One region of the Cupriavidus phytohabitans genome, then DNA from elsewhere that is predicted to be linked to it. Evidence: riboswitches for the same ligand, from Rfam matches in the RefSeq annotation. Region 1 holds a riboswitch; the other holds the start of a gene.
What was found. A riboswitch is a leader RNA that binds a small molecule or an ion and turns the genes downstream of it on or off. The one in region 1 is predicted to bind glycine.

Region 1 (15,749 bases):
GGCAAGTAAGCAATCGTTGCCCGCCTAGGCAGGACGCCACCCTCGGGTGGCGTTTTGCATTGGGCAAAAGTCAAGAAAGCGGCGGCCGTGCCGATGGTTGTCCGGATGCGGATCGCTCTCATGGCGCATAATCCCGCACTCGCTTACCAAAATGCAGAAGGAGCAGTACGTGTCCGTGCCGGAAGTCAGCTACGACCACGCCATCGAGCTTGCCAACCAGGGCCGCTTTGCCGAAGCCCTGCAGATCGCCGACCAGCTTGCGCAGGCTCGGCCAGAGGTGGTCGATTTCGTCACGCTGCGCGCGCGGCTGCACTTCGACAAGGGCGATGCCGCCGCGGCGCTCGCAGTGCTGGACGAGGCGCTTGCGCGCCTGGACAGCCTGCCGCTGCAGCCGCCGCACCGCTGGGCCTCGCGCGGCGTGATCGCGCACCGCTACGGCGCCATGCTGATGAGCCTGGGCCGCGACGCCGAGGCGCGCCCGTGGCTGCACGAGGCCGCGCAGCGCGGCGGACTGCTGTCGGGCGAATGGCCGGCGCATTTCCACGCCGGCCTGGCCGCGCTGCGCATGAACGACATGGCGGCCGCGGCACGCTACTGGCACGATCTGATGTTCCGGAATCCCGACCTGGGCGCCGAAGACATCACACCGCTGGTGCGCGACTACATTGCCCGTGCCGAGGCGGCCGGCGTGCCGGTGGAGCCGCTGACGCGTATCTGCCTGGGGCGCGTGGCGCTGGACAACCCGCACCTGCTGCAACTCGACGCCGATGCCGGCGACGCGCTCGCAGCGGACCAGGCCGCCCGCGTGCTGGCCGACCATCCCGACCATCCCGAGGCGCGCCGGCTGCGCGCGCCGCTGCGCTGGGGCGTGGGCGACATGCAGGGAGCGCTCGACGATCTTGCGGTCTACCTGCGCCAGGTGCCCGACCCGCAGGCACAGGTACGCGAACTGGCCTGGCGCCATCAGCTGGCCAAGGCCGGCGTGCAGGATGCCGAACGTGAGCCCTGGCTGCGCTTCGCCATCACCGACAAGTCCGACGACGGCGCCGCCTACTACCGCGCCGCAATGGCGCTGGGCGAGTTCATCGACGAAGTCCCCGCCGCCGAGGCGGCGCTGCGCCCCGCGCTAGTGGCCGCCTGCCGCCACGGTGTAGCCTGCTACGACCAGTACTTCGCCACGGGCCAGGGCGATGCCGCCGGGCACGGCGGCAATGCCGATCCGCACGTGTACTCCTTGCTGTGCCGCCTGCTGGCGCGCAGCCTGCCCGCGGATGCCGCGCACCTGGAAGAGCGCATCGCGCTGCATCGCCACGGCATGGCCGCCAGCGAGTTCATCGACCACTGGATCGACCTGCTCGACTGCCATGCCGGCGCGGGCCAGCACGGCAAGGTGGTCGAGCTGGCCGGCGAAGTGCTGAACCGCTATCCGCTCGAGCGCAACCCGGCCGATGTCACCTGGGCCTTCAGCCGCCTGATCGCGGCGTGGAAGTCCATGGGCGGCGCTGAACCGGCCGAGGCCGCGCGCGCCGCGATGGCGCACATGGACGCGCGCCTGGATGCGCTGCCGGTGGAGGCCCGCAGCGAGGCCGCGCACCCCATGGCGCATGCGCGCGCGCACTTTGCCGCGCTGCTGCAGGCGCAGATGGCGCGCATGGACGAGCATGACCGTGCCGACGCGCTCGCCGAGATCGAGACCCAGCAGCGCCGCGCGCTGCTGGTCGAGGATGCCTGGCTGTACAACCGCTTCGGCCTGCTGTGGCGTGAACTGGGCGACACGGAGCGCGCGCTGCCGATGTTCGAGCAGGCGGTCGCCCTGACCAAAGGCGATCCCGAGGACCAGGCCGGGCCACGGGTGCAGCGCGGACTGGTCCACAACGCCGCGCGGCGCCACGACGCGGCCATGGCAGACTTCGTCGCGGCCTTTGCCGTGCGCGATGACTGGGATGCCGAGGTATGCCTGCGCGTGGTCGAGTCGGCGCTCGGGCTGCAGCAGCGCGAGACGGCGCTGGCCTACTTCGACAAGGCCCGCGCCCGCGGTGCCGCGCAGGGCGCTACGCGCACTTTGTACGCGCAGGTGGAGACGGCGCTGAAGTCAACCCGCCCGCGCTGGAAAGTCTGGGGCGTCTGAAACGCCGCACGGACACCCGGCCGCGCCGGGGTCCTCGCAAAAATGTAAAAAACGCCATCCGCGAGATGGCGTTTTTTACATGAAGTTGACCGAAGTTAGTCGCTCGTTTGGTGCGGTGTCGGACAATCACTGACATGGATTGTCATGTGCTTACATTACCATGTCGACCATGAACGGACTGAGCCAACTATTTCCAACACTCCCCCTCGCCCCAGGCGGCTTGTTCTGGGTCGGACTCGCGCTGGTAGGCGCGGGCCTCGCGGGGGAAGTCAGCCGCCGCTGGCTGCGCTGCCCGCGCATCGTGGGCTACGCCGTCGTGGGGCTGTTCGCCGGCATGCTCGGGCGCGGCATCGTCGACGAGAACATGATCAACCAGACCCGTATCCTGATCGATATGGCGCTGGCACTGGCCCTGTTCGAACTCGGGCACCGGCTGTCGCTGACCTGGCTGCGCGCCAACCGCTGGCTGCTGCTGACCAGCGCCTTCGAGAGCCTGCTGACCTGGGGCCTGGTCGCGGCGGTGCTGCAATGGATCGGCGCCTCGCCCGGCGTGGCGATCCTGGCCGGCGGCATTGCCGTCAGCACCTCGCCCACCATCGTGCTGCAGCTCAAGAACGAACTGCGCGCCGAAGGCCAGGTCACCGAGCGGCTGATGGCGATGGCAGCGCTGAACAGCATCTATGCCGCCGCGATCGTGCAGCTGACCACCGGCTGGCTGCATTCCGAATATGGCAACCTGGGCGCCGCGCTGCTGCACCCGCTCTACCTGCTGGTGGGTTCGTGCCTGCTGGCATGGGTGGTGGGGAAGGTCGGCCATGTGATCTATGAGCGCATGTCGGCCGATGACCACTACAGCTTCCTGGTGCTGGTGGGCCTGGTGCTGTTCACGCTGGCGCTGACCCGGGTACTAAAATTGTCGATGCCGCTGACATTGCTGCTGGCCGGCGTGGTGTTCAAGCACCAGGACAGCCAGCCGCATGTCTGGCCGCCGCACTTCGGCAGCGCCGGCAGCCTGCTGATCATTGTGATGGTGGTGTCGCTGGGCCTGCCGCTGACCGCGCATGACTGGGTCGTGGGTGGCGCATATGCCGTCGTGCTGGTGCTGCTGCGCCACCTCGCCAAGCTTGCCGGCGTGGTGTCGCTGGGATCGTTTTCGGGCCTGAGCATGCGCCAGTGCATGGCCCTGGGGGTGGCGCTGGCGCCGATGTCGGGGCTGGCCTACCTGCTGATGAGTGACGTCGCGCGCATCTACCCCGGGACCGGACAGCCGCTGGCCGCCATCATCCTGTGCGCGCTGGCGATCGAACAACTGCTCGGCCCGGTGATGGCAGCGTGGGCGCTGCGCTTCGCCGGCGAATCCCGGGCCAACGGAGGAGGGCGCTGATGTCGCTCGAATCGTTCAAGCAATCCGAGGCGCTGACCTTCGGCGTGGAGCTGGAGTTGCAGCTGGTCAACCGCCACGACTACGACCTGGCGCCGTTCGCGCCCGACCTGCTGCGCGCGCTCAAGGGCGCCGAGCACGCCGGCGACATCAAGCCGGAGATCAGCCCGTCGATGATCGAGATCAGCACGGGCATCTGCCACAGCTACCAGCAGGCGCTGGACGAGCTGACCACCATGCGCGACCTGATGGTGGCGGCCTCGCGCTCGCTCAACCTGGGTATTTCCGGCGGCGGCACGCATCCGTTCATGCAATGGGCCGACCGCACCATCTCGGATTCGCCGCGCTACCAGTACATCTCCGAGCTCTATGGCTACCTGGCCAAGCAGTTCACCGTGTTCGGCCAGCACGTGCATATCGGCTGCCCGAGCGCGGACGAGTCGCTGTTCCTGCTGCACGCCATCGGCCGCTACGTGCCGCACTTCGTTGCGCTGGCGGCGTCGTCGCCGTACGTGCAGGGTGTCGATACCGGCTTTGCCTCGGCGCGCCTGAATTCGGTCGCGGCCTTCCCGATGAGCGGGCGCGCGCCCTTCCTGCTGACCTGGGATGCCTTCACCGCGTACTTCGAGAAAATGCGCAATACCGGCGTGATCGAGAGCATGAAGGACTTCTACTGGGATATCCGGCCGAAGCCGGAATTCGGCACCATCGAGGTCCGCGTGATGGACACGCCGCTGACGGTGCAGCGCGCCTGCGATATCGCCGCCTATATCCAGATGCTGGCGCGCTACCTGCTGCTGTCGCGCCCGTTCATGCCGCAGGAAGACGATTACCTGGTGTACACCTTCAACCGCTTCCAGGCGTGCCGCTTCGGGCTGGACGGTGAATACGTGCATCCCAACGAGCTGACCCGGATGCCGATCGCCGACCATATCCTGTCGATTTGCGATGCGCTGGTGCCGCATGCCGAGGCGCTCGGTTCGCTGTCGGCACTGGCCAATATCCGCGCGCTGGCCGAGCGCCGCGACGGCGATGCCGAATGGCTGCGCCAGACCGATGCCGACGCGCGCAGCCAGCGCGAGACCGTGCGCAAGGCGTGCGAGCGCTGGGCGGTGTAACGCCGCCCGCTACCCGCCGCTACCCGCCGCCACTGCACGTCACTCAATGCACGCGGCTCACTTCACGCTATAGCCGCGCCCTTGCATGCACGCGGACCAGGCCTGGTAATACGACCCCATCGCCTGATTGGTGTTGGCCTGCGCCTGCTGGTTGGCGGCGTTGGCCTGGCGCCGTGACTGCCGGTGTGCCACGCCGCCTGCCACCGTACCCGTTGCAGCGCCAACCGCCGCGCCTTTGCCGGCATCGCCCGCGATTGCCCCAACGACTGCTCCGGCAGCCGCGCCGCCGGCGGCACCGCGCACGCGCTGCCCGCTTTGCGCTTGCGCCGGTGGCGGTGCCGCGGCAGCCTGCGCGGGGTCGACACCGGACTGCTGCTTGGCCCAGCTGTAGCAGGCGCCGTCGTCACTGGCCTGCTGCTGCTGGCTCTGGCCCTTGGCCGGATAGGCCACGGGCTTGCCTTGCGCCAGCACCGGGGCCGGGGCCAGCGCCAGCGCTGCCGCCAGCATGCCCAGGCCGCGGAACAGCGTGCGGTTCTGCCTTCGTTTCATGATCGATCCCCCGCCGTTGGCAGCCGCCGCCGTGTGCGGTAGCGGCCGTGTGTGTGAAGGCCAGTATTGCAGCCAGCGAGGCTAAGTCAATGCATCCTTTCAAAGCGCCGGGCGTGGCGGGTACCAAGGCGTGCCCGCAGGTGCCCGGCAGCACGCGCGGATCAGCGGGATGCGGGCGGCGACAGCAGGAACGCGAGCGCGTTGCGCCACCATGCCTCGTCGACGTACCCGGTCCAGTCGTTGTGCCCGGCATGGTCGATGACCGCCAGGCGGCGGGGTTCGTCCAGCGCTTCATAGAGCGCCTTGCCGAACCGGGGCGGCACGATGTTGTCGCGTTCGGCCACAACCACCATGACCGGGCGGCCAAAGGCGGCCAGGTTGGCCACGCTGTCGTAACGGTCGCGCAGCAGCCATCCGGTTGGTAGCCATGCATAGTGGTGGGCGGCAACGTGGGCAAGCTTGTCCCACGGCGTGATCAGCAGCAAGGCATCGACATGCTCGCGCTGGCGCGTTGCGGCGGCCGCGGCAACACCGGCGCCGAGCGATTCGCCGACCAGCAGCAGGGGGCCGCCAAACTGGTGCCGGGCGAGCGCAATCGCCTGGCCGGCATCGTCGACGAAGCTGCGCTCGCCAAGCGCGCCGTCGCGCGGGCCATAGCCGGGATATTCGGCCAGTATCACGCGGATACCCAGCCGCGTCAGCACGCTGGCGTAGTAGCCGCGATGGCCGGCGTGCCCGGCATTGCCGTGGAAGACCATGGCGGTCCCGCGGGCGGGGCCGTGCGGCTCGGCCAGCAGGCCGCGAAAATCATCCGGGCCCGGCCATGCGCGCAGTCCGGGCGAGACCATGTCGTCCACCGAGGCCTTGTCGGGAAAGTAGAGGAAGCGATCCTGCAGCATCAGGACGGACCCAAGCAGGACCACGCAAGCCAGCAGCCAGCGCAGCCGCCGCCGCGCCGACGCGGACCGTGCCGCAGGCAGCGCGGTTGCCCGCATGGCAGGCGGGCTAGGCGCCGGCGACCACCGGTTCGCACCGCACTTCGGTCCGGACCGAATTGGCGATAAAGCAGGCATCGTGCGCGGCATGATGCAGGCGCTCCAGCTCGTCGCGGGTCGGTTCGCGCTCGCCGGAGAAGGTGACATGGGGGCGCAAGGTCACCACCGTCATCGCCATCCGGCCCTCGCGGTTCTTTTCCATCACGCCGGTGGCGGCATCGACATAGCGGTCGACGACAAAGCGCTGCTTCGCCGCCAGCGACAGGAACCACAGCATGTGGCAGCTCGACAGCGAGGCGATGAACATCTCTTCCGGGTCGACCGCGCTGGCATCCGACATCGGCAACGGCACCACATCAGGCGACGACGAACCCGGGACTTCCGCGCCGCCATCGAAGCGCAGGACATGCCTGCGGCTGTAGCGGTTGCCGGTGAAATCCTGCCCGTCGCGTTGCCACAGGACCTCGGCGGTATATACGGACATGCGCAGACTCCTAATGTTGGGAATGCTTCAGGCGCCGTGCGGCACGCTCTCGCCGTCGCGCAGGCCCAGGCGCTGGTTGGCCGGCACCGCAATATCGATCAGCCTGGGCCGGGGCAGGTTCAGGTTGCGCATCATGTCAATGAACTCCTCGCGCGTGCGGCCGGATACGCGGCTGTTGTGCGCGCGCTCATGGCCGATGGTCGACGAGGTCTGGCCCTTGTAGTCGTGCGCGGGGTAGACCCGGGTATCGTCGGGCAGCGCAAAGAGCTTGCGGGTCAGGCTGTCGTACAGCGTGCCGGCGTCGCCCGACTGGAAATCGGTGCGGCCGCAGCCGTCGATCAGCAGTGCGTCGCCCGTGAAGACGCGGCGCACGATGCCATCGGATGTGGGCTCTTCCCACAGGTAGCTCATGCTGCCGGCGGTATGGCCGGGCGTATGGATCGCGCGCAGCACCTGCTTGCCGAATGCGACAGTGTCGCCGTCGATCAGTTGCTTCTGTGCCGGCTTGATATCGCAGCCCGATGGCGCCGCGGTGTGCGCGCCGGTCTGCATGGCGAGATGGCCGGCGGAGGTGATGTGGTCGGCGTGGGCGTGGGTCTCGATGACCCAGGCCAGGTGTGCGCCGGTATCCTTTACCAGCGCCAGGTCGCGTTCGAACTGGTGGTCGACCGGGTCGATCAGCAGCGCCTCCTTCGTTTCCGCATCGATCAGCAGGTAGGTGAAGGTGGACGAGGTATCGTCAAAGAGCTGGTGGAAGGTCTGCATGGCGGGCCCTCTTGTTCTGCAGTCGGGGAACGCCGCCATGATACGCCGCAATGGATGCGCATTGGGTGCGCAACAGGCGTCCTCTGGCACCTCTCACTTGTTTATGGGAGGTCAGCACTCCACGATATTCACCGCCAGCCCGCCGCGCGCCGTTTCCTTGTACTTCGTCTTCATGTCGGCGCCGGTCTCGCGCATGGTCTTGATCACCGAATCGAGCGATACGTAGTGCGTGCCGTCGCCGCGCAGCGCCATGCGTGCCGCGTTGACCGCCTTGACCGACGCCATCGCATTGCGCTCGATGCACGGGATTTGCACCAGCCCGCCGACCGGGTCGCAGGTCAGGCCGAGGTTGTGCTCCATGCCGATCTCGGCCGCGTTCTCCACCTGCGCCGGGCTGCCGCCGAGCACCGCGGCAAGCGCGCCGGCGGCCATCGAACAGGCCACGCCGACCTCGCCCTGGCAGCCGACCTCAGCGCCGGAGATCGATGCGTTGAGCTTGTACAGCAGCCCGATCGCGCCCGCGGTCAGCAGGAAGTCCACCACGCCCTGCTTGTTCGCGCCCGGCACGAAGCGGTCGTAGTAGTGCAGCACGGCGGGGATGATGCCGGCGGCGCCATTGGTCGGCGCGGTCACCACGCGGCCGCCCGCCGCATTCTCTTCATTGACGGCGATGGCGTACAGGTTGACCCAGTCCATCACCGACAGCGGATCCGACAAGGTGCGCTCGGCGCGCTCGGTCAGGCTGCGGTACAGCTCGGGCGCGCGCCGCTTCACCTTGAACGGCCCCGGCAGCTCGCCATCGGTGCGGCAGCCGCGCGCGACGCAGGCCTGCATCACGTCCCAGATATGCAGCAGCCCGTCGTTGACTTCCTGCTCGCTGCGCCAGGTCAGTTCGTTTTCCAGCATCAGCCGCGCAATGCTCTTGCCGCTGGCCTGCGCCATGTCCAGCATGTCCTTGCCGCTGCGGAACGGATGGGGCAACTGCTGCGCGGCGTTCAGCACCTGGGTATTGGGCGCACCCGCCGTGACCACGAAGCCTCCGCCCACCGACAGGTAGCGCGCTTCGCGCAGGCTCGCCCCGCTGCTGTCGAAGGCATGGAACTTCATGCCGTTGGGATGCTCGGCCAGTGCCTCGCGGCGGTAGAACGCGATGTGCTCCTTCTCGACGAAGGGCACGATATGGCGTCCCAGCAGCGACAGCACGCGCGTCTTGCGCAACGCGGCGAGCCTAGTGTCGATGGAATCGGGATCGATGGTGTCGGGCGATTCGCCCATCAGGCCGAGGATGACGCCCTTGTCGGTGCCGTGGCCCTTGCCGGTGGCGCCGAGCGAGCCGTACAGCTCGACCCGCACACTGGCCACCTGCGGCAGCAGGCCGTCGCGCTCCAGCCCCTGCGCGAACATCAGGGCCGCGCGCATCGGGCCCACGGTATGCGAGCTCGACGGGCCGATGCCCACCTTGAACAGATCGAAGACGCTGACTGCCACGGAATGTCTCCAGCAATGGGTGTGGCCCTGCAGAGGCTCTTTTTAGGCGGTCGAAGTACTGCAGCGGACACCGCCGCCGGCGGGTCCGTCATCTTGAGAATAGTGCGACGGCCGGCCCGCCGCGGACGCGGCGGCACCGGCCTGGGCGTGCGTCAGTCGACCACGTAGTCGCTGACCGGCACGCAGCTGCAGAACAGGTTGCGGTCGCCGTACACGTTATCGGCACGGCCAACCGGCGGCCAGTACTTCTGCGTGCGCAGCGATGCCACCGGATAAGCGGCTTCCTCGCGCGTGTACTTGTGGGTCCACTCGTTGGCGGTCACCACCGCGGCGGTGTGGGGCGCGTGCTTGAGCGGGTTGTCCTCGCGGTCGAAAGTACCGTCGGCGACGCGGCCGATTTCCTGGCGGATCGCGATCATCGCGTCGATAAAGCGGTCCAGCTCGTGCAGCGCCTCGCTCTCGGTCGGCTCGATCATCAGCGTGCCCGGTACCGGGAAGCTCATGGTCGGGGCGTGGAACCCGTAGTCCATCAGGCGCTTGGCCACGTCTTCGTTGCTGATGCCGGTTTCCTTCTGCAGCGGGCGCACGTCCAGGATGCACTCGTGCGCGACCAGGTCGTGCTGGCCGGTGTACAGCACCGGGTAGTACGGCGCCAGGCGCTTGGCCACGTAGTTGGCGGCCAGGATGGCGTTCTCGGTGGCGGCGGTCAGGCCGGCCGAACCCATCATCGCGATATACATCCACGAGATCGGCAGGATGCTGGCCGAGCCGAACGGTGCCGCCGACACGCCGCCGATGCCGCGGTCGTCGCGGCGATAGCCGACGCTGTCCTGGTTGGGCAGGAAGTCCGCCAGGTGCGCGCCGACCGCGACCGGACCCACGCCCGGGCCGCCGCCGCCGTGCGGGATGCAGAAGGTCTTGTGCAGGTTAAGGTGCGACACGTCGCCGCCGAACTGCCCCGGCGCGGCGGTGCCGACCATCGCGTTCATGTTGGCGCCGTCCACGTAGACCTGGCCGCCGTGCTGGTGCACGATCTCGCAGATCTGCTGCACGCCCTGCTCGAACACGCCGTGCGTGGACGGGTAGGTGATCATGATCGCAGCCAGGTTCTTGCTGTGCTGCTCGGCCTTCTTCGCCAGGTCTTCCAGGTCGACGTTGCCGTTCTCATCGCAGGCAACCACCACCACCTTCATGCCGGCCATTTGCGCCGACGCCGGGTTGGTGCCGTGCGCCGACGACGGGATCAGGCAGATGTCGCGATGGCTTTCGCCGCGGCTGGCGTGATACGCATGAATGATCAGCAGGCCGGCATACTCGCCTTGCGAGCCGGCGTTGGGCTGCAGGCTGACCGCGGCGTAGCCGGTGGCGGCGCACAGCATGGCCTCGAGCTGGTCGATCATCTCGCGGTAGCCCACGGTCTGGTCCAGCGGCGCGAACGGGTGGATCTGGCTGAACTCGGGCCAGGTCACCGGGATCATCTCGCTGGTCGCGTTCAGCTTCATCGTGCACGAGCCCAGCGGGATCATGGTGCGGTCCAGCGCCAGGTCCTTGTCGGCGAGCATGCGCAGGTAGCGCAGCATCTCGTGCTCGGCGTGGTGCGTATTGAAGACCGGGTGCGTCAGGTATTCGCTGGTGCGTGCCAGTGCGGCCGGGAACGCGTCATCGGTGGCGGCTTCGAGCTTGTCGAAATCGAGGCCCGCCGGCAGCGGCTTGCCTTGCGTGAAGATTTCCCACAGCGCGACCACGTCGGCGCGGGTGGCGGTCTCGTCCAGCGAGATGCCGACGCGCGTGGCGCCGGCATGGCGCAGGTTGATGCCGCGCGCGGTGGCGGCGGCGTGGATGGCTTCGGTGTTGAAGCCGGTTTCCAGCGTCAGCGTGTCGAAGAAGGTGGCGTTGGTGCGGGCGAAGCCGAGCTGCTCCAGCCCGGCGGCCAGCGTCGCGGCCAGGCGATGCACGCGCTGCGCGATGCGCTTCAGGCCTTGCGGGCCGTGGTACACGGCGTACATCGACGCCATCACCGCCAGCAGCACCTGCGCGGTACAGATGTTCGAGGTGGCCTTTTCGCGGCGGATATGCTGCTCGCGCGTCTGCAGCGCCAGGCGATATGCCTTGTTGCCCTGCGCGTCGACAGTCACGCCCACCAGGCGGCCCGGCATCGAGCGCTTGAACGCATCCTTCACCGCCATGTAGCCGGCGTGCGGGCCACCGAAGCCCAGCGGCACGCCGAAGCGCTGCGAGTTGCCCACGGCCACGTCGGCACCCCATTCGCCCGGCGCGGCGATCAGCGTCAGCGCCAGCAGGTCGGCGGCAGCCACCACCAGGCCACCGGCGGCATGCACGGCGTCGGCGATGGCGCGGTAGTCATTGACGTCGCCGTTGACGCCCGGGTACTGCAGCAGCACGCCGAAGGCGCCCGCGGCAGCGGCGTCGGCGGCAGGGCCGACCTTGACTTCGATGCCCAGCGGCAGCGCGCGCGTGCGTACCACTTCCAGCGTCTGCGGCAGCACGTCGTCGGCGACGAAGAAGGTGTTCGAGTCGTGCTTGTTCACGCGCTGCAGCAGCGTCATCGCTTCGGCGGCGGCGGTGCCTTCGTCGAGCATCGACGCATTGGCGATATCCAGCCCGGTCAGGTCGGTGACCATCTGCTGGAAGTTCAGCATCGCTTCCAGGCGGCCTTGCGAGATTTCCGGCTGGTAGGGCGTGTACGCCGTGTACCAGGCCGGGTTCTCGAAGATATTGCGCAGCACGACCGCGGGCGTGACGGTGTTGTAGTAGCCCTGGCCGATAAAGCTCTTGAGCACGCGGTTCTTGCTTGCCAGGCTGCGCAGCCTGGCAAGCGCGGCTTCCTCGCTCAGCGGCTCGGTGAACTCGCCCATCGGCATGCCGTCGCGGCGGCGGATGGCGGCGGGGATCACGGCGTCGATCAGCGCGGCGCGGCTGTCATAGCCGAGCACCTGAAGCATGTGCTGCTGTTCGGGGGTATCGGGGCCGATATGGCGGGCGGCGAAGGCGTCGCGCGCCTCCAGTTCGGCCAGCGTGGGCCGGTTACCTTGGGCGGCAGTCATGGGAAGCGGGGCGTTCATGGGCAAGAACCTCGTGGGGAGCGCTGCGGCAGGTGGTCAGCCGTGCCGCGGCGCTGCAATTTGCTTGTCATTCCCGCCTTCGCGGGAATGACGGACTTCAGGCGCCGACGCTGGCCTTGTACGCGTCGGCTGACATCAGGCCGTTGACGTCGTCGCTGTTGGCGGGCTTGAGCTTGAACAGCCAGGCGTCGAAGGCGTCGGCGTTGACGCTTTCCGGCGCGGCCGTGGCGGCTTCATTGACGGCGATCACTTCGCCGGCCACCGGGGCGTAGATGTCGGAAGCAGCCTTCACCGATTCGACCACTGCCAGCGCGTCGCCGGCACCGACCGACTTGCCCACTTCGGGCAGTTCCAGGAAGACGATGTCGCCCAGCGCGTCCTGTGCGTGGTCGGTGATGCCAATGGTGAGCGTGCCGTCGGCTTCGACGCGCACCCACTCATGCGACTCGGTGTATTTGAGGTCGGCGGGGAAATTCATGAAGGTTCTCCGGATTCAGATCTGTTTCTTGTTGGGTGATGCCTGCCCGGCAACGCTGCCGGCAGGCGAGGGCGACCGTTGGGTGAGCGGGTGTTTCCCTCAGCTCACGAGTGCCTTGCCATTACGCACAAACGGCAGTTTAACCACAGTCGCGTTGAGTTTGCGGTCGCGGATCTCCACCTGCACGGTGTCGCCGACGTTCACGCCCCGCGGCAGGCGCGCGAACGCAATCGATTGCGACAGCGAGGGGCTGAAGGTGCCGCTGGTGATTTCGCCGTCACCGGCGGGCGTGATGACCTTCTGGTGGGCGCGCAGCACGCCGCCTTTCTCGCGCAGGATCAGGCCGAGGAACTGCCGCTGTTGTCCGTTGGCGGCCAGCGCCGCCTTGCCGGTGAAGTCGCGCTCGCTCTGCAGGTCGACGGTCCAGGCCAGGCCAGCGTCCAGCGGCGAGGTATTGATGTCCATGTCCTGGCCGTACAGGTTCATGCCGGCTTCCAGGCGCAGCGTGTCGCGCGCACCCAGGCCAGCCGGGCGCACACCCGCGGCGTTCAGCTTTTCCCACAGGCCGGCGACGCTGGCGGCCGGCACGACCAGCTCGAAACCGTCCTCGCCGGTGTAGCCGGTGCGCGCGACCATGACCTCGCCGAGTGCGGGGTCCTGCACCACCACAGCGTTGAACGGCTTGAGCGCATCGGAAGGTTGGGTCGAGGGGAAGGTGCTCCACACCTTGGCGCGGGCGTTGGGCCCCTGCACCGCCACGATTGCCAGCGGCTGTGCGCCGGCCGGCGCGACATCTTCACGGCGCGGGGTAATGGTCACGCCGCTGCCGGTGGCATCGTTGCGGGCGCGGATCCAGTCGATATCGCCGACCGCGGTGCCGGCGTTGACCACCAGGCGGAAACGGTCCTCGGCAAAGAAGTAGACGATCAGGTCGTCGATCACGCCGCCTTTCTCGTCGAGCATGCACGAGTACAGCGCCTTGCCCGGCGTCTGCAGCTTGTCGACGTTGTTGGCCAGCAGGCCGCGCAGGAAGGCGCGGGTATTGGGGCCGCTGAGATCGACCACGCACATGTGCGACACGTCGAACATGCCGGCGTCGGTGCGCACGGCGTTGTGCTCTTCGATCTGGGAGCCGTAGTTGACCGGCATGTCCCAGCCGCCGAAATCGACCATGCGGGCGCCGAGGGCGCGGTGGATGGCGTTGAGGGGCGTGGCCTGGAGCGTCATGGAATCCTCGGGGGCAATGTCGGGTTGCGAAAACAAAAAAGGGCCATCCGCCGCGGCGATCGCTACGCCAATATGGCAAGCAATCCGCTGCGGCGGATGACCCCTCTGTCCTCGATACCTGAGAGATTACGAAGCGGATCCAGTGGACCCAACCTCGCGCGCCCCTTCGGTGGGCACGCTCGCCACGAATGGCGGGTGCCGCTCTCCAGAGTGCGGCATGCATCGTGTGCATGTTGCATGCCGATCCGAACGGTCCGTGGTGCCTGAGAGTTTTCGGGTGATACCCCTTCGGCGGCGCAGTTCTGCGCGCTCTCCCGGTCGGATGCGCGCAATGTACGGGAGGCCCCGGCCTTTGTCAAACCAGGCCGGACGGCCGCCCGGCGGCTGTACCCGTTCCTGCGCCCCGCCGCCAGGGGGCGGAACGTAGCGTTATTTATTCTTGTCGTCGGTCACGACGTTACCGATCACGCCGCCCACGGCCGCGCCACCCAGCGTACCCAGTGCGCTGCCCTCGGTCAGGATGGCACCGCCCACGGCACCCGCGCCCGCGCCGATGGCGGTATTGCGCTGCTTCGGGGTCATATCCGCGCAACCAGCGAATGCCGCGACCGTCGCGCCGATCAGGGTCACCTTGGTCAATGTCTGCAGGATATTCATTGTTGGCTCCGAGTGATGAATATTGCATGTCCGAGACACGCCTGGACATGACTGTTAGAACCTGGTGCACGTTCATCGGCTCCGGCCTTTACGAAGTGTTACGCCAGTGACACAAGGAGGGCCGACGATGCGGCAGGCGCTGACTGACCAGGCGCGGCCAGCGTGTTAACATCAACAGCTTTGCCGCCGGGCGCGTTTGCTGCCCCTGGCGCGCGCCTCGCATTCGCCCCATTTATTCGCCCCATTCATCCGCCCCATCTCCCGACCGCCCTTCGCATGAGCCACGGCCTGAATTCCGCCCAATCCGAAGCCGTCCGCTATCTGGACGGACCCTGCCTGGTGCTGGCCGGGGCGGGTTCCGGCAAGACCCGCGTGATCACGCAGAAGATCGCGCACCTGATCGAGGACAAGGGCTTCGAGCCGCGCCATATTGCCGCGGTCACCTTCACCAACAAGGCGGCCAAGGAGATGCAGGAGCGCATCGGCAAGCTGATGGAAGGCAAGACCACGCGCGAGGGCAAGCGCATCCCGCTCAAGCAGCTGACGGTCTGTACCTTCCACTCGCTCGGCGTGCAGATCCTGCGCATGGAGGCGGAGCACGTCGGCCTGAAACCGCAGTTCTCGATCATGGATTCGGATGACTGCTTCGGCCTGATCCAGGAGCAGCTCGGCACTACTGACAAGAAGCTGATCCGCGGCGTGCAGAGCACGATCTCGCTGTGGAAGAACGGCATGGTCGATCCCGAGGCCGCGATCGCGCAGGCCGCCAATGCCGACGAACACCAGGCCGCGCTGGTCTACCGCAACTACGTCGCCACGCTGAACGCCTACCAGGCGGTGGATTTCGACGACCTGATCCGCCTGCCGGCAGAACTGTTCGCGCGCAACGAAGCGGTACAGCTGAAGTGGCAGAACCGGCTGCGCTACTTCCTGGTCGACGAATACCAGGACACCAACGCCTGCCAGTACCAGCTGCTCAAGCTCCTGGCGGGCGGCTCGCACCTGCGCGCGCCGGCCTTTACCGCGGTGGGGGACGACGACCAGGCCATCTACGGCTGGCGCGGCGCCACGCTCGACAACCTGCGCGGGCTGCAGACCGACTTCCCCGACCTCAAGGTGATCAAGCTGGAGCAGAACTACCGCTCCACCGTGCGCATCCTGGAAGCGGCCAACGCGGTCATCGCCAACAATCCCAAGCTGTTCGACAAGAAGCTGTGGAGCGAGCATGGCATGGGCGATCCCATCGCCATCCATCCGATGAACGACGAGGAGCACGAGGCCGAGTCGGTGGTGTTCCGCCTGTCGGCGCACAAGTTCGAGCGCCGCGCGCAGTTCCGCGACTACGCCATCCTGTACCGTGGCAACCACCAGGCGCGGCTGTTCGAGCAGATCCTGC
Region 2 (15,749 bases), on a different contig from region 1:
GACATAGCCCCGGTCATACCCCCGGTCATACCCCCGGTCATGCGCCCTCCTGCGCCAGCGGGAAGACCTGGAAGCCTTCGGCCTCGGTGCGCCACAGCACGTAGGCGCGGCCGCCGTGCTGCAGCAGGTGCGGCTGGTCCGAATCGCGCGCGGTGCCGGCGACCTGCCGCGTCTGCCAGGTCTTGCCGCCGTCCTGCGACAGCATCGCCGACAGCCGCGTCTGCTGGCCGTCGAACGATTTCCACGCCACCACGATGTGCTTGTCGTCGAGCGCGACGATATCGGCATGCTGCGCGCGCGGGTCGTCCAGCGGACGCTGCGCCTGCAGCTTGCCGTCCCTGAAGCGGCCCACCGATACCGTGGGCTTGCCTGCCTTCACGTTGAACCAGACCATGTGCAGCGTGCCGTCGGGCGTCACCGCGGCGCCCGGCCCGTGGTGCGGGCAGGCGTCGATGCGCCAGTCGTCGAAGGTAGCGCGCTGCATCGGCGCGGGCGTGCCGTCGGCCCCGAGCAGTGCCACCGCGTGGTCGCGCGCGTTGGGCGGGAACACGTGGCGCCACAGCGCCAGCACCTTGCCGTCCGGCGTCGGCGCGAGCGCGATGCGGCAGCATTCGCACGACTGGTCGGCGATCTTGTAGTCCCCCTGGAAACTCTTGCCGTGATCGGCTGACACCGCGTAGTAGATCGCAGCGCCGGCATAGGGCTGCTTGCGCGCCTCGGCGGCGGTCACGTCGCGCTTGTCGATCCAGCTGACGAAGACGCGGCCGGCCGCGTCCACCGCGATCGCGTCGAAGCGGTGCGCGATCTGGTCGCGGTTGGCATGCACCGTCACCGGCGCGGCAAAAGTCTTGCCGCCGTCGGTGGAGCGCGCGAAGCGGATAAAGCCGGTATAGGGCCTGGCCAGCGGCTGGGTCCAGGTGATGTAGATCTCGCCGTCGCGCCCCGCCGCTACCTTCGGCCGGCTGTCGTGATCGGCCGCGACGGGCTCGGGCACGCGGTTGACGTGCCGCACCGGCCCGAAGCTGCGGCCCTGGTCGGTGGACTCGCGCACCGCCACGTGCTGGCCATCCTTGTAGGCAATCCACAAACGGCCATCGCGATCGAAGGCGGCGCCGGTGCCGAGTTCGCTCATCGCCTTCGGGGCCGGGCTCTGCGCACCGTGGCCGGCATGGCTGCCATGCCCGCTGTGAGACTGCGCCATCGCGGCGAACGCCGTGCAGGCGATCACGCCCGCGGCAAGGATTCGGAAGCTGCGGCGCGCGCGCTGCATGGTCAGGGTATGGCTGGTCACTGCACTCAGAAGGAAAGCTTGGCCTCGGCGTAGAACGTCCGGCCCGGGTATGGGTGGTAGACGAAGTAACGCTGGCCGGTCAGGTTGTCGATGCCAAGCCCGAGGCGCACGTTCCTGGCGGGCTTGTAGGTCACCTTGACGTCGAAGGTCAGGAAACTGCTGGTGCCGCCGAAGGTGTCGGGATTGACGTCGCTGTTGTCGAGCGTATTGTACTGCCGCCCCGAATAGGTCATCGCCAGCGTGCCGGCCCATGCCGGCGTGAAGCGGTAGGTGCCAACGAGGTTCGCGCGCCACTGCGGGATGCGATAGAAATACTTGCCCACCGAGGCCGGGTTATTGGCGTTCTCCAGCGTCTTCGAATGGTTGTATGCGCCGCTGGCGGACAGGTCGAAGCCGCTCACCAGCACGTCGCGCCCGTCGTAGGCCAGCTCGATGCCGCGCGTGCGCACGCGGTCGACGTTCTGGAAGCTGGTGACGGTGGGGAACACCGTGGTGTTGGTCTGGCTGACCAGCGCATCGCGGATGTCGTCCTCATACACCGACACGCGGAAGTACGAACGGTCGACCGTGCGCTCGAAGGTCAGGTCCTTCGAAAACGAGCGTTCCGGCTTCAGGTTGGGATCGTTGTTGATCAGCGAGGTGCCGGTGATGCGGCCCTGGAACAGCTCGGCGACGGTCGGATAGCGATAGGCCTGGCCGAGCGACAGCCGGCCCAGCCAGTCCTGCCCGATGGCCTTTTCCAGCGCCAGCTTGGGCGACCAGTTGGACTCGCTGCGCACCGGGTAGGCGACATCCACGCCCGGCTGGCTGCGGCTGCCGTCATAGGCGCGCCAGTGCTCCCAGCGCACGCCCGGGATCAGCTTCCAGTCATCGGCGAAGTACCACGCGTCCTGCGCATACAGCGCCTGCGTCTCGGTCTTGCCGGCAAAGGCGTTGTTGAACGCGGAGATGGTGGCGGCCTGCCAGTCCGAAGTGTTGTAAGTGGTGTTGCTGAGCCGGTAGTTGTCGTAGTGGTAGCCGAAGGTGACCCAGTGGCCGCCCTTGAGCTGCTGCGGGCGATAGTCGGCCTTCAGGTCGAGCGTGCGCCAGCCGGTGCCGTCGCCATAGGTCACCGTGCCCGGGCCGTTGCCCGCGGTGCTGGCGGTGCGGCCGATGTCCTTGCTGACATCGAACAGCGACGCCACGCCGGAGAAGTTCCAGCCGGTCTCGTTGCGCGTGCGCAGCGACAGGCCGTAGAGCCAGCGCGCGTCTTCGCCATTGCTGGGCGCGAATGCGTTGGCAGGGATCACGTAGCGGAAGCCGCCGATATTGACCGGGCCGCTCGACACTCCATTGCCGTTGGCATCGCGCAGGTAGCTGCCGGTGGCGCTGGAACGGTCCTGCTGCCAGTAGGCGGCGGTGAACTGCGCCTGCAGCGTGTTGGTGATGTCGTAGGCGAGCTTGACCTTGAGCTGGTCCTGCACGGTGTGCGTGACGCCCTCGCTGTTGACGCCCATCACGGTGCGATCGGCGCCGGTCTGGTCCTGGTCGAAGTAGGCGCCGGTCACGGGCTTGTCGGCCGAGGTCGCACGCACGCTGGAGCGCGCCGCGGTGTAGAAGCTCAGCGGCTGGCTCTTGCTGTCCTGCCGGTCCACGCTGACCAGCCACGAGAACGGCCCGACGCGGTCGCCCACGTAGGCGTTGGCGTGCACGCCGTTGAAATTGTCGTGCGTGCCGTACAGGTTGAAGCGCTGCGTGAGCAGCTGCACGCTGGCATCGCCCTCGAACTTCTCCGGCGTGCGCGTGCTGATCAGCACGGTCGCCCCCAGCGAATTGCCCGGATACAGCGCCGAATACGGGCCATACAGCACGTCGACGCGCTCGATCTCGGCGGCGTTGACCAGCGACCAGCGCGGCGGGAAGGTGAAATCGGAGCCCAGCAGGTTCGACAGCAACAGGCCGTCGGCATAGACCAGCCCGCGTGCCGACTGCCGCGAGCTGGTGCTGCGCACCGAGATGATCGAGTTCATATCGCCGATGAAGCGCTTGCGCACGGCGAGGTTGGGCGCGTACTTGAGCGCGTCTTCGGTGTTGACCACGTTGAAGTCCGCCATGCGCGCGGCGCTGATGCCGTAGGCGGGCGATGGCGTATTGGGCGGCGTGGCGGGCGTTTCGCCGCGCTCGCTCTTGGCCGAGACCACGACTTCCTGCAGGGGCTGCGGCGCGGCGACGGGTCCATCCGCCTGCGCGCCGGCAATGCCGGGGCCCATCAGCGCGGCCGAAGCGGCCAGCGCGATCCGGTTTCTTCTCACTGGAATGCCTTTTCTGTTCTTCTGGCTCGCCCGTCTGGTGCGCCGTATCCGGCTCGTGGCGCACTTCCTCCGCGTAGCGAGTGCCGACATTCTAGGTGCCGGGACGGTTTGACGCAGTGCGACATAGCGCCGCGCCGGTGCGGAAACAAGGCGGCCGACCCAGGCGAGTGCCTGAAGCTCCATCCACGTTTACCCGCATATCCACACGGGGGCTTTATCTCTAGATTTGCCCGGATTGGCTCACACGCCAACGTGATGCTGGGAGAGACTGATCCGGCGGCAGCCGCCGCGGACAGCGCCGAAGGAGCAACCGCCCCGGAAACTCTCAGGCAGAAGGACCGGTATCACGCGTCACAGCACTCTGAAGAATGCCGCCATCGTCAGCCGGCATACCGAAGGAGCAAGCGGCCCTCGCCCCCCGTACAAGCGGCGATTGTCGTGAATCTCTCAGGTCAGGAACAGAGGGGGCGTCCGCCACGCATGTCGCGTGCGGGCTCCAACTCCGACGTTTCTGGACTGCCAGATCATGAAGACAATCGCCGTCATCGGCGGTGGCATCACCGGTGTCACCACTGCCTACGCGCTCGCCCGGCGCGGATTCTCCGTCACCCTGTTCGAGCGCCACCGCTACGCCGCGATGGAAACCTCGTTCGCCAATGGCGGGCAGCTTTCCGCCTCCAACGCCGAGGTCTGGACGCACTGGTCCACCATCCTCAAGGGCCTGAAGTGGATGCTGCGCAGCGATGCGCCGCTGCTGGTCAACCCGCGCCCGAGCTGGCACAAGCTGAGCTGGTTCGCCGAGTTCATCGCCTCGATCCCGCACTACCGCCGCAACACCATCGAAACGGCGCGCCTGGCCATCGCGGCGCGCGAGCACCTGTTCGCGTGGGCCGCGCAGGAAGGCATCGACTTCGACCACAAGCGCGAAGGCATCCTGCATATCTACCGCGACAAGGCCGGCTTCGAGCACGCGGGCCGCGTCTCGGCCCTGCTGGCACAGGGCGGGCTGGAGCGCCGCGCGGTCACGCCGGCGGAAATGCGCGCGATCGAGCCGACGCTGGCCGGCACGTACTACGGCGGCTATTTCACCGAAAGCGATTCGACCGGCGACATCCACAAGTTCACCAGCGGCCTGGCCGCCGCCATCGAGCGCATGGGCGTGCGCTGCCGCTACGGCGAGGACGTGCGCAATGTCACCACCGATGGCCGCAGCGCCAGCGTCACCGTGCAGGAAGGCGCGCACAGCACCACCTCGACCTTCGACGGCGCGGTGATCTGCGCCGGCACCGCCAGCCGCGCGCTGGCCGCCGGGCTGGGCGACCGTGTCAACATCTATCCGGTCAAAGGCTATTCCATCACCGTCAACCTGAACGACGCCGCCAGCCGCGCCGCTGCGCCGACCGTCAGCCTGCTCGACGACGAAACCAAGCTGGTCACCAGCCGCCTCGGCAACGACCGCTTCCGCGTGGCCGGCACCGCGGAGTTCAACGGCTTCAACCGCGACATCCGCGCCGACCGCATCCGGCCGCTGGTGGAATGGGTGCAGCAGTGCTTCCCCGGCGTCAGCACGCGCAGCGTGGTGCCGTGGGCGGGGCTGCGTCCGATGCTGCCCGACATGCTGCCGCGCGTTGGCCGCGGGCGGGCGCGGTGCATCTTCTACAACACCGGGCACGGGCACCTGGGCTGGACGCTGTCCGCGGTGACGGCGGATATGGTGGCCGGGGTGGTGGCGCAGGCGCTGGAAGCGCAGAAGGTGGCGGTGCCAGGTGGGATGGCGCTAGGGAGGGCCTGAGCGGCTGGCTGCAAATGCAGGGTGACGACAGCGGGATTTCAAACCAGAACTACCGCCCATTGTGAACGCACCGCTCTCCCGCGAAGTGGGAGAGGGGTGGGGGTGAGGGCCGGAGCATCAACGAAGTGAAGGGCGTCGCTATGCCAGCGCCTGCCCTCACCCCCGGCCCCTCTCCCGCAAGCGGGCGAGGGGAGCAAACCAGCGGCGCACGTTGCATGCGTCGTCTGGCATCACCTTCAGGCCGGCGCAAACACCGGCACCGGCGCCCCGTCCGCGCTGGGCGCGAACTTGACCTTCACCTTCTGCCCGATGCGCACTTCATCGAGATCGCAATCGACGATATGGGTCATCATGGTCACGCCCTCGTCCAGCTTCACGTAGGCGATGCAGTATGCCTGCGGGCCAGCCTTGCGCGTGACGCTGTACGAGTAGATGGTGCCGCGGCCGCTGGCGGTCTTCCAGACCGTATCGCCCATGCAGAACGGGCACAGCGTGCGCGGATACCAGTGCGTCTTGCCGCATGACTGGCAGTGCTTGACCAGCAGCCGGCCTTCGCGCGCGGCCTGCCAGAATTCGATGTTGTCGGGCTGTTCGTCCGGGGCCTTGTAGGCCATGGGAGTGTGTGGGGTCGTCATGTCAGTTGCTCCGGCGATCGTTCATCATTCACGCTCGAGGATCAGGGTGGCGCTGCCGTGGCGCGAGCCCAGGTAGCCGCCAGTGCCTTGCGCCAGCGCCAGGTCGCAGTTCTTCACCTGCACCGCCGGATGCGCCTCGCCGCGCAACTGGCGCACGGCCTCGATCACCTTGGTGATGCCGCCGCGGTTGGCCGGGTGGTTGTTGCACAGGCCGCCGCCATCGGTATTGAACGGCAGCTTGCCGACACCCGAGATCAGGTTGCCGTCGGCCACGAACTTGCCGCCTTCGCCCTTCTTGCAGAAGCCCAGGTCTTCCAGCTGCATCAGCACGGTGATGGTGAAGCTGTCGTAGATCGAGGCGTACTTGATATCGGCCGGGGTCACGCCCGCTTCCGCGAACGCGGCCGCGCCCGAGAACTTCGCGCCCGACCAGCTCAGGTCGACTTCGCCGCCCAGCTGGCCCTTGACGTACTCGCCGGCACCCACGATCTTCACCTTCGGACGCTTGAGCGTGGCCGCGATCTCGGGACGCGCCACGATCAGCGCACCTCCGCCGTCGGACACCACGCAGCAATCGAGCTTGTGCAGCGGGTCGGCGATCAAGGGCGAGTTCAGCACCTCTTCCACCGTGACCACGTTGCGCAGCATCGCATGCGGGTTGTGCTGCGCGTGGTGCGACGCGGCCACCTTGACCCATGCCAGCTGCTCGGGCGTGGTGCCGTACTCGTACATATGGCGCATGGCCACCATCGCGTACAGGTTGACGGTGACGGGATTGAACGGCGCCTCGAACGGCGCGTCCGGCAGGTTGGCGCCCCAGTTGCGCGCCTGCGTGCCGGTCGAGCCTTCCGAGCGCGGCCGGCCCGCCAGCGTGATCAGCGCCACGTTGCACTTGCCGGCGGCAATGGCCTGCGCGGCGTGCGAGACATGCACCAGGTAGGCGGAGCCGCCGGTGTCGGTGGAGTCCACATGGCGCACCTTCAGGCCCAGGTAGTCGATCATATTGGTGGCGCCCAGCCCCGGCGCATCGCCGGCGCAGAAATAGCCGTCGACGTCCGCCAGGGTCAGGCCGGCGTCGGCCAGCGCGCCGCGCGCGGATTCCGCGTGCAGCTGCGCCACCGACTTGTCCGGCGCCTTGCGGGTCGGGTGCTCGTAGGCCCCGACGATATATGCCTTGCCTTTGATGCTCATGGGAGTCTCGTCCTGCTTGGGATGGATATTGGGTAAGTTCAGAAACGCATCAGCACCAGCCAGGTCGCCACCATGGCCGGCCGCTCGCTGCCCTCGACCTGCATCTCGACTTTCCAGTGACAGCGCACTTCGCCGGGGCGGACATCGTCGAGCTGCTGCAGCGTGAACGCACCGCGCACGCGCGCGCCGGCCGGCACCGGGCCGGTGAAGCGCAGCCGGTCGAAGCCATAGTTCAACGCCAGCTTGCGGCCCGGGAAGGCAAAGCACTGCCCGAACGCCGCCGACACCATCGACAGGATCAGGAAGGCGTGCGCGACCGTGCAGCCGTATGGCGAATCCGCCGCGGCGCGCTCGGGGTCCACGTAGACCCACTGCCGGTCATGGGTCAGCTCGGCAAAGGTATCGATGGCGGACTGCCCGATGGGGAAATACTCGCTCACCGCGGCCGGCGCGGCGCAAAGCGCGCGCAGGTCGTCGAGCGATGCAATGCTGTGCATGAGGCTCCTGTCGGTCCAGGTCTCGCCGGGCGCGATCGGCGCGATCGGCGCTATTGGCGCGATCGGTCCAGGCGGTCGGCTGTGTCCATTACGTTCCTTGGTACTGAATCCTGATGCTGTACCGCAGCTTGCGGTCGAGTGTAGCGACGGCACCGAAGCAACGTCCAATATCGTTTCCCGCTCGATTGATAAGCAGCGTTTATCGGCCCACCCGGTGCGCGCGGTTGCCCGGGGGACGCCCCGCGCACTAAGATGTGGCTCCCGCATCCCCACTGACCCCATGGAACTGCGCCGCATCCGGCACTTCGTCGTGCTGGCCGAGACCCTCAATTTCCGCCGCGCGGCAGAACGCCTGCATATCGCCCAGCCCGCGCTGACGGTCTCGATCCAGAAGCTCGAGTCTGAGCTGGACGCCACCCTGTTCGTGCGCGAGCCGCGCGGCGTCACGCTGACCGAGACCGGCCGCGCCGCGCTGGCCGAGGCCCGGCGCATCCTGTTCCATGCCGGCCAGTTCAGCGAGCTGGTGCAATCGGCCAGCAGCGGCATGGCCGGCACCTTGCGGGTGGGTTTTGTCGGCACCACGACCTCGCACCTGCTGCCACGGCTGGTGACGCGCTTCCGCAATGAATATCCCGGTGTCGAACTGGTGCTGCGCGAAGCGACCTCGACCCGCATCATGCAATGGCTGGAAGACGAGGCGCTGGACGTGGGCCTGGTGCGCACGCCGCTGCTGACGCCGGGCAATACCGCGCTGGCGCTGCTGGAGCGCGACCGCTTTGTCGCCGCCCTGCCGCGCAGCCATCCGCTGGCGGGCAAGCCGTCGCTGACGCTGGCCGACCTGGCGCAGGAGCGCTTTGTCATGTACGAGCAAAGCGAAGCCTCTGGCCTGCGCAGCGCCGCGCTGTCGGCATGCCAGACGGCCGGCTTCCAGCCGCGCGTCACGCAGGAGGCCACGCAGGTGCAGACCGTGCTGGCGCTGGTGGAGAGCGGGCTGGGCGTGGCGCTGGTGCCGTCGATCATGCAGCGCTTCGCCAACGACCGCATGGTGATCCGCGACCTGGCGGGCTATCCGGACAGTGCCGGCATCGGCCTGGCGCTCACCTGGCTGCCGGCGCACGACAGCCCGGTGGTACGGCATTTCCGCGAAGTGGCGTTGTCGGAATTCGCGGTGGATGGCGGCAACGAGGAGCGTGGCGCGCCCTAGCCTGCGCAAGCTATTCGCCCTCTTCTTCCGCCACGCTCAGGGTCAGTCCTGCCGCGGGCAGCGGCAGGGCCGTGCGGTATCGCACCTGCTTCAGCGCGAAGCTCGACCGGATATTGGACACCCCCGGGATCTTGGTCAGCTGCTCCAGGATAAAGCGCTCCAGGCTCTGCATGCTGGGCACGACCACGCGCAGCAGGTAGTCCGCATCGCCCGTCATCAGGTAGCACTCCATCACTTCCGGACGCTTGTCGATCGCCGCCTCGAAACGGCGCAGCGCGTCTTCCACCTGCTTTTCCAGGCTGACCTGGATAAACACATTGATGCGCAGGCCCAGCGCCTCGGCATTGAGCAATGTGACCTGCTGCTTGATCAGTCCCATTTTCTCCAGCGCCTTGACGCGGTTGAAGCAAGGCGTCGGCGACAGGTTCACGGCGCGCGCCAGCTCGGCATTGGTGATGCGGGCGTTCTGCTGCAGCTGGTTGAGGATGGCGATATCGATGCGATCGAGCCTGAGCGAGGTTTCGTTCATGATGTAACAATTCCGGATTCTGGCGTTTATTGAGAATTTTTATACTGTGATAGGTGGTTCAGGCAAGGCAATTCAGACACATTCTCCGCGGCTCCAGGCGTAACCTTGTTGGCATCGGCGGGCTTTGGCGGGCGCGCCGCCACAGACAAGCAATACGGACAGGAGCGGTGCCATGACTAACCTGGCAAACGGTGTGCAATCGATGCTCGCGCTGCCTTCGGCCAACGAAGACAGCGATCCCCAGGAAACGCGCGAATGGCTGGACGCGCTCGAAGGCGTGCTGGCGCACGCCGGCAGCGCGCGCGCCAGCTTCCTGCTGCGGCGCCTGGCCTCGCATGCCGCGGCGCAGGGCCTGCCGCCGCCCGGCGCCGGCCCGAGCGCCTATGTGAATACGATTCCCGTGCAGGCGCAGCCGCCCTACCCCGGCGACCTCGAGATTGAGGCCCGGCTGGGCGCCGCGCTGCGCTGGAATGCGCTGGCCATGGTGGTGCGCGCCAACCGCGCCTATGGCGAACTGGGCGGGCATATCGCCAGCTATGCCTCGGCGGCCGACCTGTTCGAAGTCGGATTCAACCACTTCTTCCGCGCCGACAGCAGCGCAGAACAGGGCGGAGACCTCGTCTATTTCCAGCCGCACTCCGCGCCCGGCGTCTATGCCCGCGCCTACCTGGAAGGCTTCCTCGACGAAACCCACCTGCAGCACTACCGGCGCGAGATCGCCGGACCCGGACTGTGCTCCTACCCGCATCCCTGGCTGATGCCGGACTTCTGGCAGTTCCCGACCGGCTCGATGGGCATCGGCCCCATCAATTCGATCTACCAGGCGCGCTTCATGCGCTACCTGCAGAACCGCGGGCTGCAGCCGGCGTCGTCGCGCAAGGTCTGGGGCTTCTTCGGCGATGGCGAGATGGACGAGCCCGAATCGATCGGCGCCTTGTCGCTGGCCGCACGCGAGCAGCTCGACAACCTGGTGTTCGTCATCAACTGCAACCTGCAGCGGCTCGACGGGCCCGTGCGCGGCAACGGCCGCATCGTCGATGAACTCGAAGCGCTGTTTGCCGGCGCCGGCTGGAACGTGATCAAGGTGCTGTGGGGCTCGGACTGGGACGAGCTGTTCGCGCGCGACCGCTCCGGCGCGCTGGTGCGGGCCTTCGCGCAGACCGTCGACGGCCAGTTCCAGACCTTCTCCGCCAACGACGGCGCCTACAACCGCGAGCACTTCTTCCAGCAGAACCCCGAGCTCGCCGCCCTCGCCGCGCACCTGAGCAACGACGACATCGACCGCCTGCGCCGCGGCGGCCACGACCTGCGCAAGCTGCACGCCGCCTACGCGCGCGCCATGGACCACCGCGGCCAACCGACCGTAATCCTGGCCAAGACCATGAAGGGCTTCGGCATGGGCACGGTGGGCCAGGGCCGCATGACCACGCACCAGCAGAAGAAGCTGGAACTGGAAGACCTGAAGGCGTTCCGCGACCGCTTCCAGCTGCCGCTGTCGGACGACGACGTCGCCAACCTGCGCTTCTACAAACCCGCCGACGACAGCCCGGAGATGCGCTACCTGCACGCACGCCGGGCCGCGCTTGGCGGCTACCTGCCGCGGCGCCGGCAGGCCGCGACCACCGCGCTCGCGGTGCCGCCGTCCGGCCAGTGGGCCAGCTTCGCGCTGGCCGCGGACGGCAAGGAGATGTCGACCACCATGGCCGTGGTGCGCATGCTCGGCAGCCTGCTCAAGGACGCCACGCTGGGACCGCGCATCGTGCCGGTGGTCGCTGACGAGGCGCGCACCTTCGGCATGGCCAACCTGTTCCGGCAGGTCGGCATCTATTCGCCGCTGGGCCAGCGCTATGAGCCGGAAGACCTGGGTTCGATGCTGTACTACCGCGAATCCACCGGCGGGCAGATCCTGGAAGAAGGCATCTCGGAAGCCGGCGCGATCTCGTCATGGATCGCCGCGGCCACCGCGTACAGCGTGCACGACCTGCCGATGCTGCCGTTCTACATCTACTACTCGATGTTCGGCTTCCAGCGCATCGGCGACCTGATCTGGGCCGCGGCCGACCAGCGCGCCCGCGGCTTCCTGATCGGCGCCACCTCGGGCAAGACCACGCTCGGCGGCGAGGGGCTGCAGCACCAGGACGGCACCAGCCACCTGGCCGCGTCGACCATCCCAAACTGCCGCGCGTGGGATCCCGCCTTTGCCTATGAAGTGGCGGTGATCGTGGAGCATGGCATGCGCGAGATGGGCGAGCAGCAGCGCGACGTCTTCTACTACGTCACCGTCGGCAACGAGAACTATGCGCAGCCGTCGATGCCGCAGCCGGCCGAGGCCGCGCGCGACGGCATCCTGAAGGGCATGTATTCGCTCATGCCGCACCGGCGCGATGCCAGCCACGTCAACCTGCTCGGCGCGGGCGCCATCCTGCCCGAGGTGATCAACGCCGCGCGCCTGCTCGAAGACGACTGGGGCGTGGTGGCGCAGGTGTGGAGCGTCACCAGCTTTACCGAACTGCAGCGCGACGCGATCGCCGTGGAACGCAGCAACCGCTTGAACGACGAACATGCCCGCTCGTATGTCGAGACGGTGCTGGACGGATCGGACGGCCCGGTGATCGCCGCCACCGACTATGTGCGCGCGGTGCCGGAGCTGATCCGCGCGTGCGTGCCGGGGCGCTACGTGACGCTGGGCACCGATGGCTTTGGCCGCAGCGACACGCGCCAGGCCTTGCGCGCGTTCTTCGAGGTAGACCGGTATTCCGTCGTGGTCGCGGCGCTGCGGGCGCTGGCCGATGACGGCAAGCTTTCGCCCGATGTGGTGCGCGCGGCGCGGGAACGCTATGGCAAGTCGGCCGGCAAGGCCGCGGCATGGCAGGCCTGATCTGAATCGATGTTCGCAGCCAGCGTGTCGATCAAGGGGCAATACTCCTCGTTGCCGTTGGCATGGCATTGACCGATCAGGTTCTTCAGTTCCGCGCGCATCCGCCGCAGGTTCCGCAGCCTTTCCTCCACCAGGCCGAGCTTTCGCTCGGCCAGTGCGCGAGCCGTGCTGCACTGGCCGTGGTTCTGCTGCAGCAGTACCCGGACTTCATCCAGCGTGAACCCGAGTGATTGGGCCTGGCGGATGAAATGCAGCCGCTGCAGGCTCTGTTGCGAATACTGGCGAATGGCGCCATGGGCGCGCTCGGGCACCGGCAGCAGCCCGCACCGATGGTAGTAGCGTACTGTCTCCACGCCAACACCAGCCGCCCTGGCCAGCTTCCCGATCGTCAGTGTGTGCTCCATCGCTTGACTCCGTACCCCGGTACGGTCCTAGGCTACGCGAAAGCTGCACTTGGGTGAAGGAGGGTTGCATTTCGACCGCAAAACGACAGCGGCCGCCATATGTAGCGGTAACTCTAGAAAGGTCATTATGCAATCGCGAATCATTCGTGTTCTGCCCGCAGAACATGGTTGGGCACTGGAGTTCACCGGGCTCGATATCAAGCCCCAGAGGTTTCCGACCATGGAAGCGGCAATCGCGGCCGGCTGGGATGTGGCCAGGCGGCAGAACGCCGAATTGCACATCCATCGTCATGACGGGAATGTGCAATTGCGCAGTGCGCGCGACGGCAAGCAACAGGATCCGCAGCGGTGATGCCGCGCGACGGCGGCCCGCCACAAGCGAGTCGAGGCCCGCTCCCACTTGTCCCAAATTAACAAACGAATGTCCCAGTAAAGCAAGCGAGCGCGCTTCGATCGCCCGATACTCCATCTCCAAGCAGGCCATGACCTGTACGCAGATCCACCAACTGCTGGAGACATCGAAATGGAGATCAGGCAGATCACCCCGGCCATTGGCGCCGAAATCACAGGCGTCCATCTCGGCGACGCGGCGCGTGATCCGGCGCTCTTCGCCGACATCAAGGCAGCGCTGCTCAGGCACCGCGTGCTCTTCTTCCGCAAGCAGGACATCACGCGTGCCGAGCACGTCGCGTTCGCCAGCGCCTTCGGCAAGCTGGAAGACCATCCCGTGGCCGGCAGCGACCCGGATCATCCGGGCCTGGTGCGCGTCTACCGCAGCGACAACCCGCACAGCTACGAGAACAACTACCACTGCGATGGCCTGTGGCGCCCCAACCCCGCCATGGGCGCGGTGCTGCGCTGCATCGAATGCCCCGAGATCGGCGGCGACACCATCTGGGTCAACATGGTGAAGGCCTACGAGGAACTGCCGGACGACATCAAGGTGAAGATCGACGGGCTGCGTGCCCGCGCCAGCATCGAGCAGAGCTTCGGCGCGGTCATGACGCCCGAGGCGCGCGCGAAGCTCGCGCAGGACCATCCGCCGGCGGAGCATCCGGTCGTGCGCACGCATCCGGAAACCGGCGAAAAGGTGCTGTTCGTCGGTGCCGGCTTCTCGACCTACTTCACCAACTACAGCACGCCGGCCAACGTGCGGCACGGCATCGACAAGGCGCCCGGTGCCGCACTGCTGCTCAACTACCTGATCAGCCGCGCCACCATTCCCGAATACCAGGTGCGCTGGTCCTGGCAGCAGGGCGACATCGCTGTCTGGGACAACCGCTGCACGCAGCACTACGCGCTCAACGACTACTGGCCCGCCCCGCGCAAGATGGAGCGCGCGGCCATCGTCGGCGACACCCCCTACTGAACCGACTGCCTTCCGACCCGGAGACTCCCCATGTACTTCCTCGATGGCCACCTCTTTCCCGAAAACCAGCAGCCGCTGATCATCACGGCCGCACCGTATGCCCCCGGCTGGCTGCCTTCCGATTTCCCCGAAGACATTCCGGTCACCATGGAGGCGCAGATCCAGAAGGCGGTGGACTGCTACAACGCCGGCGCCACCGTGCTGCACCTGCATGTGCGCGAACTGGACGGCAAGGGCTCCAAGCGCCTGTCCAAGTTCAACGAACTGATTTCGGGCGTGCGTGCCGCGGTGCCCGACATGATCATCCAGGTGGGCGGCTCGATCTCCTTCGCGCCCGAGGACGAGGGACAGGCCGCCAAATGGCTGTCGGACGACACCCGCCACATGCTGGCCGACCTGGATCCCACGCCGGACCAGGTCACGGTGACGGTCAATACCTCGCAGATGAACGTTACCGACCATGCGGAAGACGCTGACTTCCGCGGCACCTCGCGCGAAGACATGGCGCTCTTCGACGCCTACAAGAACATGACGGTGCCGGCCAATCCCGGCTGGGTGGAAGAGCACGTGCGCCGGCTGACCGCCGCCGGCATCCAGAGCGAATTCCAGTGCTACAACATCAATAGCCTGGAGTCGGTGGAGCGGCTGATGCGGCGCGGCTTCTACAAGGGCCCGCTGAACCTCAACTGGGTGGCGATCGGCGGCGGCATGGACACGCCCAGCGTCTACAGCCTGGCCAACTTCATGCGCGCCGTCCCGGACGGCGCGGTGGTGACGGTCGAGAGCAATGTGCGCAACGTACTGCCGGTCAATACCATGGGCATTGCCATGGGCCTGCACGTGCGCTGCGGCACCGAGGACGTGCTGTGGAACCCGCGGCGCACGGCGAAGCAGGGCACCGTGGAGCAGATCGAGCAGCTGGTGCGCATCTCCCGCGAACTCGGCCGTGACATCGCCACCGCCAAAGAGGCACGCGAGATCTGCAGGATCGGCGTGTTCTACGACACGGTGGAAGAATCGCTGCAGGCCAACGGCTTCGCCCCCAACCGCAACGGCGGCACCCAGGGCTTCCTGCGCAAGACCCAGTAAGGCGCACTCCCCCGCCGACACGGCCCGCCAACAGGGCCGAGGGACATAAGACAAGGAGACAAGCAATGAAACGCTCCCCCCAGATCCGCCCCCCCCAGATCCGGCGCCGCGCGGTGGTGCTCGCGCTTGCCCTCGGCGCGCTGCTGCCGGCCGCCCGGGCGGTGCACGCCGCCCCGGCTACCGAGTGGCCGGCCAAGCCGGTGCGGATACTCGTCGGCGCGCCACCGGGCGGCACCGCGGACATCCTCGCACGGCTCTTTGCCCATGAGCTGCAACGGCCGCTCGGGCAGCCGGTGGTCGTCGACTACAAGGCCGGCGCGGCAGGAACGATTGCCGTGCAGAGCATGCTGTCCGCGCCGCGCGACGGCTATACCTTGCTGCTGATCCAGAAGGGCATCGCCTCGGAGGTGCCGCAAGCCATCAAGGTGTCCTACGACCCGTTCAAGGACATCGTCCCGCTGGTGCAGCTCACGCGCCAGGGCCTGGTCCTGGTCGGCAATCCCGGCCTTCCCGCGAAAAACCTCGCCGAGCTGGTCAAGTACGTCAAGGCCAACCCCGGCAAGATCGATATCGCGAACT

Region 2: it holds a riboswitch for glycine, as region 1 does, so the genes downstream of both, J8I34_RS15310 (D-amino acid dehydrogenase) here and gcvT (glycine cleavage system aminomethyltransferase GcvT) in region 1, are expected to answer to the same signal.

The regions. Positions count from the first base shown of each region.
Region 1 is NZ_JAGIQB010000008.1:166,882-182,630, forward strand. Features, by position in the region: gene J8I34_RS07960 (branched-chain amino acid ABC transporter substrate-binding protein) at 1-9, shown strand, start outside; gene J8I34_RS07965 (tetratricopeptide repeat protein) at 170-2,128, shown strand; gene J8I34_RS07970 (cation:proton antiporter) at 2,289-3,512, shown strand; gene J8I34_RS07975 (YbdK family carboxylate-amine ligase) at 3,512-4,627, shown strand; gene J8I34_RS07980 (glycine zipper family protein) at 4,685-5,176, opposite strand; gene J8I34_RS07985 (alpha/beta hydrolase) at 5,338-6,171, opposite strand; gene J8I34_RS07990 (OsmC family protein) at 6,182-6,655, opposite strand; gene J8I34_RS07995 (MBL fold metallo-hydrolase) at 6,683-7,420, opposite strand; gene J8I34_RS08000 (L-serine ammonia-lyase) at 7,532-8,908, opposite strand; gene gcvP (aminomethyl-transferring glycine dehydrogenase) at 9,061-11,991, opposite strand; gene gcvH (glycine cleavage system protein GcvH) at 12,089-12,469, opposite strand; gene gcvT (glycine cleavage system aminomethyltransferase GcvT) at 12,569-13,696, opposite strand; glycine riboswitch at 13,792-13,915, opposite strand; glycine riboswitch at 13,937-14,023, opposite strand; gene J8I34_RS08020 (YMGG-like glycine zipper-containing protein) at 14,126-14,353, opposite strand; gene J8I34_RS08025 (UvrD-helicase domain-containing protein) at 14,630-15,749, shown strand, end outside.
Region 2 is NZ_JAGIQB010000019.1:50,663-66,411, reverse strand. Features, by position in the region: gene J8I34_RS15325 (TlpA family protein disulfide reductase) at 1-5, opposite strand, end outside; gene J8I34_RS15320 (sialidase family protein) at 38-1,291, opposite strand; gene J8I34_RS15315 (TonB-dependent receptor) at 1,297-3,582, opposite strand; glycine riboswitch at 3,832-3,933, shown strand; glycine riboswitch at 3,934-4,054, shown strand; gene J8I34_RS15310 (D-amino acid dehydrogenase) at 4,109-5,374, shown strand; gene J8I34_RS15305 (Zn-ribbon domain-containing OB-fold protein) at 5,611-6,009, opposite strand; gene J8I34_RS15300 (thiolase family protein) at 6,034-7,200, opposite strand; gene J8I34_RS15295 (MaoC family dehydratase) at 7,239-7,697, opposite strand; gene J8I34_RS15290 (LysR family transcriptional regulator) at 7,978-8,901, shown strand; gene J8I34_RS15285 (Lrp/AsnC family transcriptional regulator) at 8,912-9,430, opposite strand; gene mdeB (alpha-ketoglutarate dehydrogenase) at 9,603-12,308, shown strand; gene J8I34_RS15275 (MerR family transcriptional regulator) at 12,266-12,712, opposite strand; gene J8I34_RS15270 (DUF2188 domain-containing protein) at 12,840-13,064, shown strand; gene J8I34_RS15265 (TauD/TfdA dioxygenase family protein) at 13,236-14,081, shown strand; gene J8I34_RS15260 (beta-keto acid cleavage family enzyme) at 14,112-15,170, shown strand; gene J8I34_RS15255 (tripartite tricarboxylate transporter substrate binding protein) at 15,236-15,749, shown strand, end outside.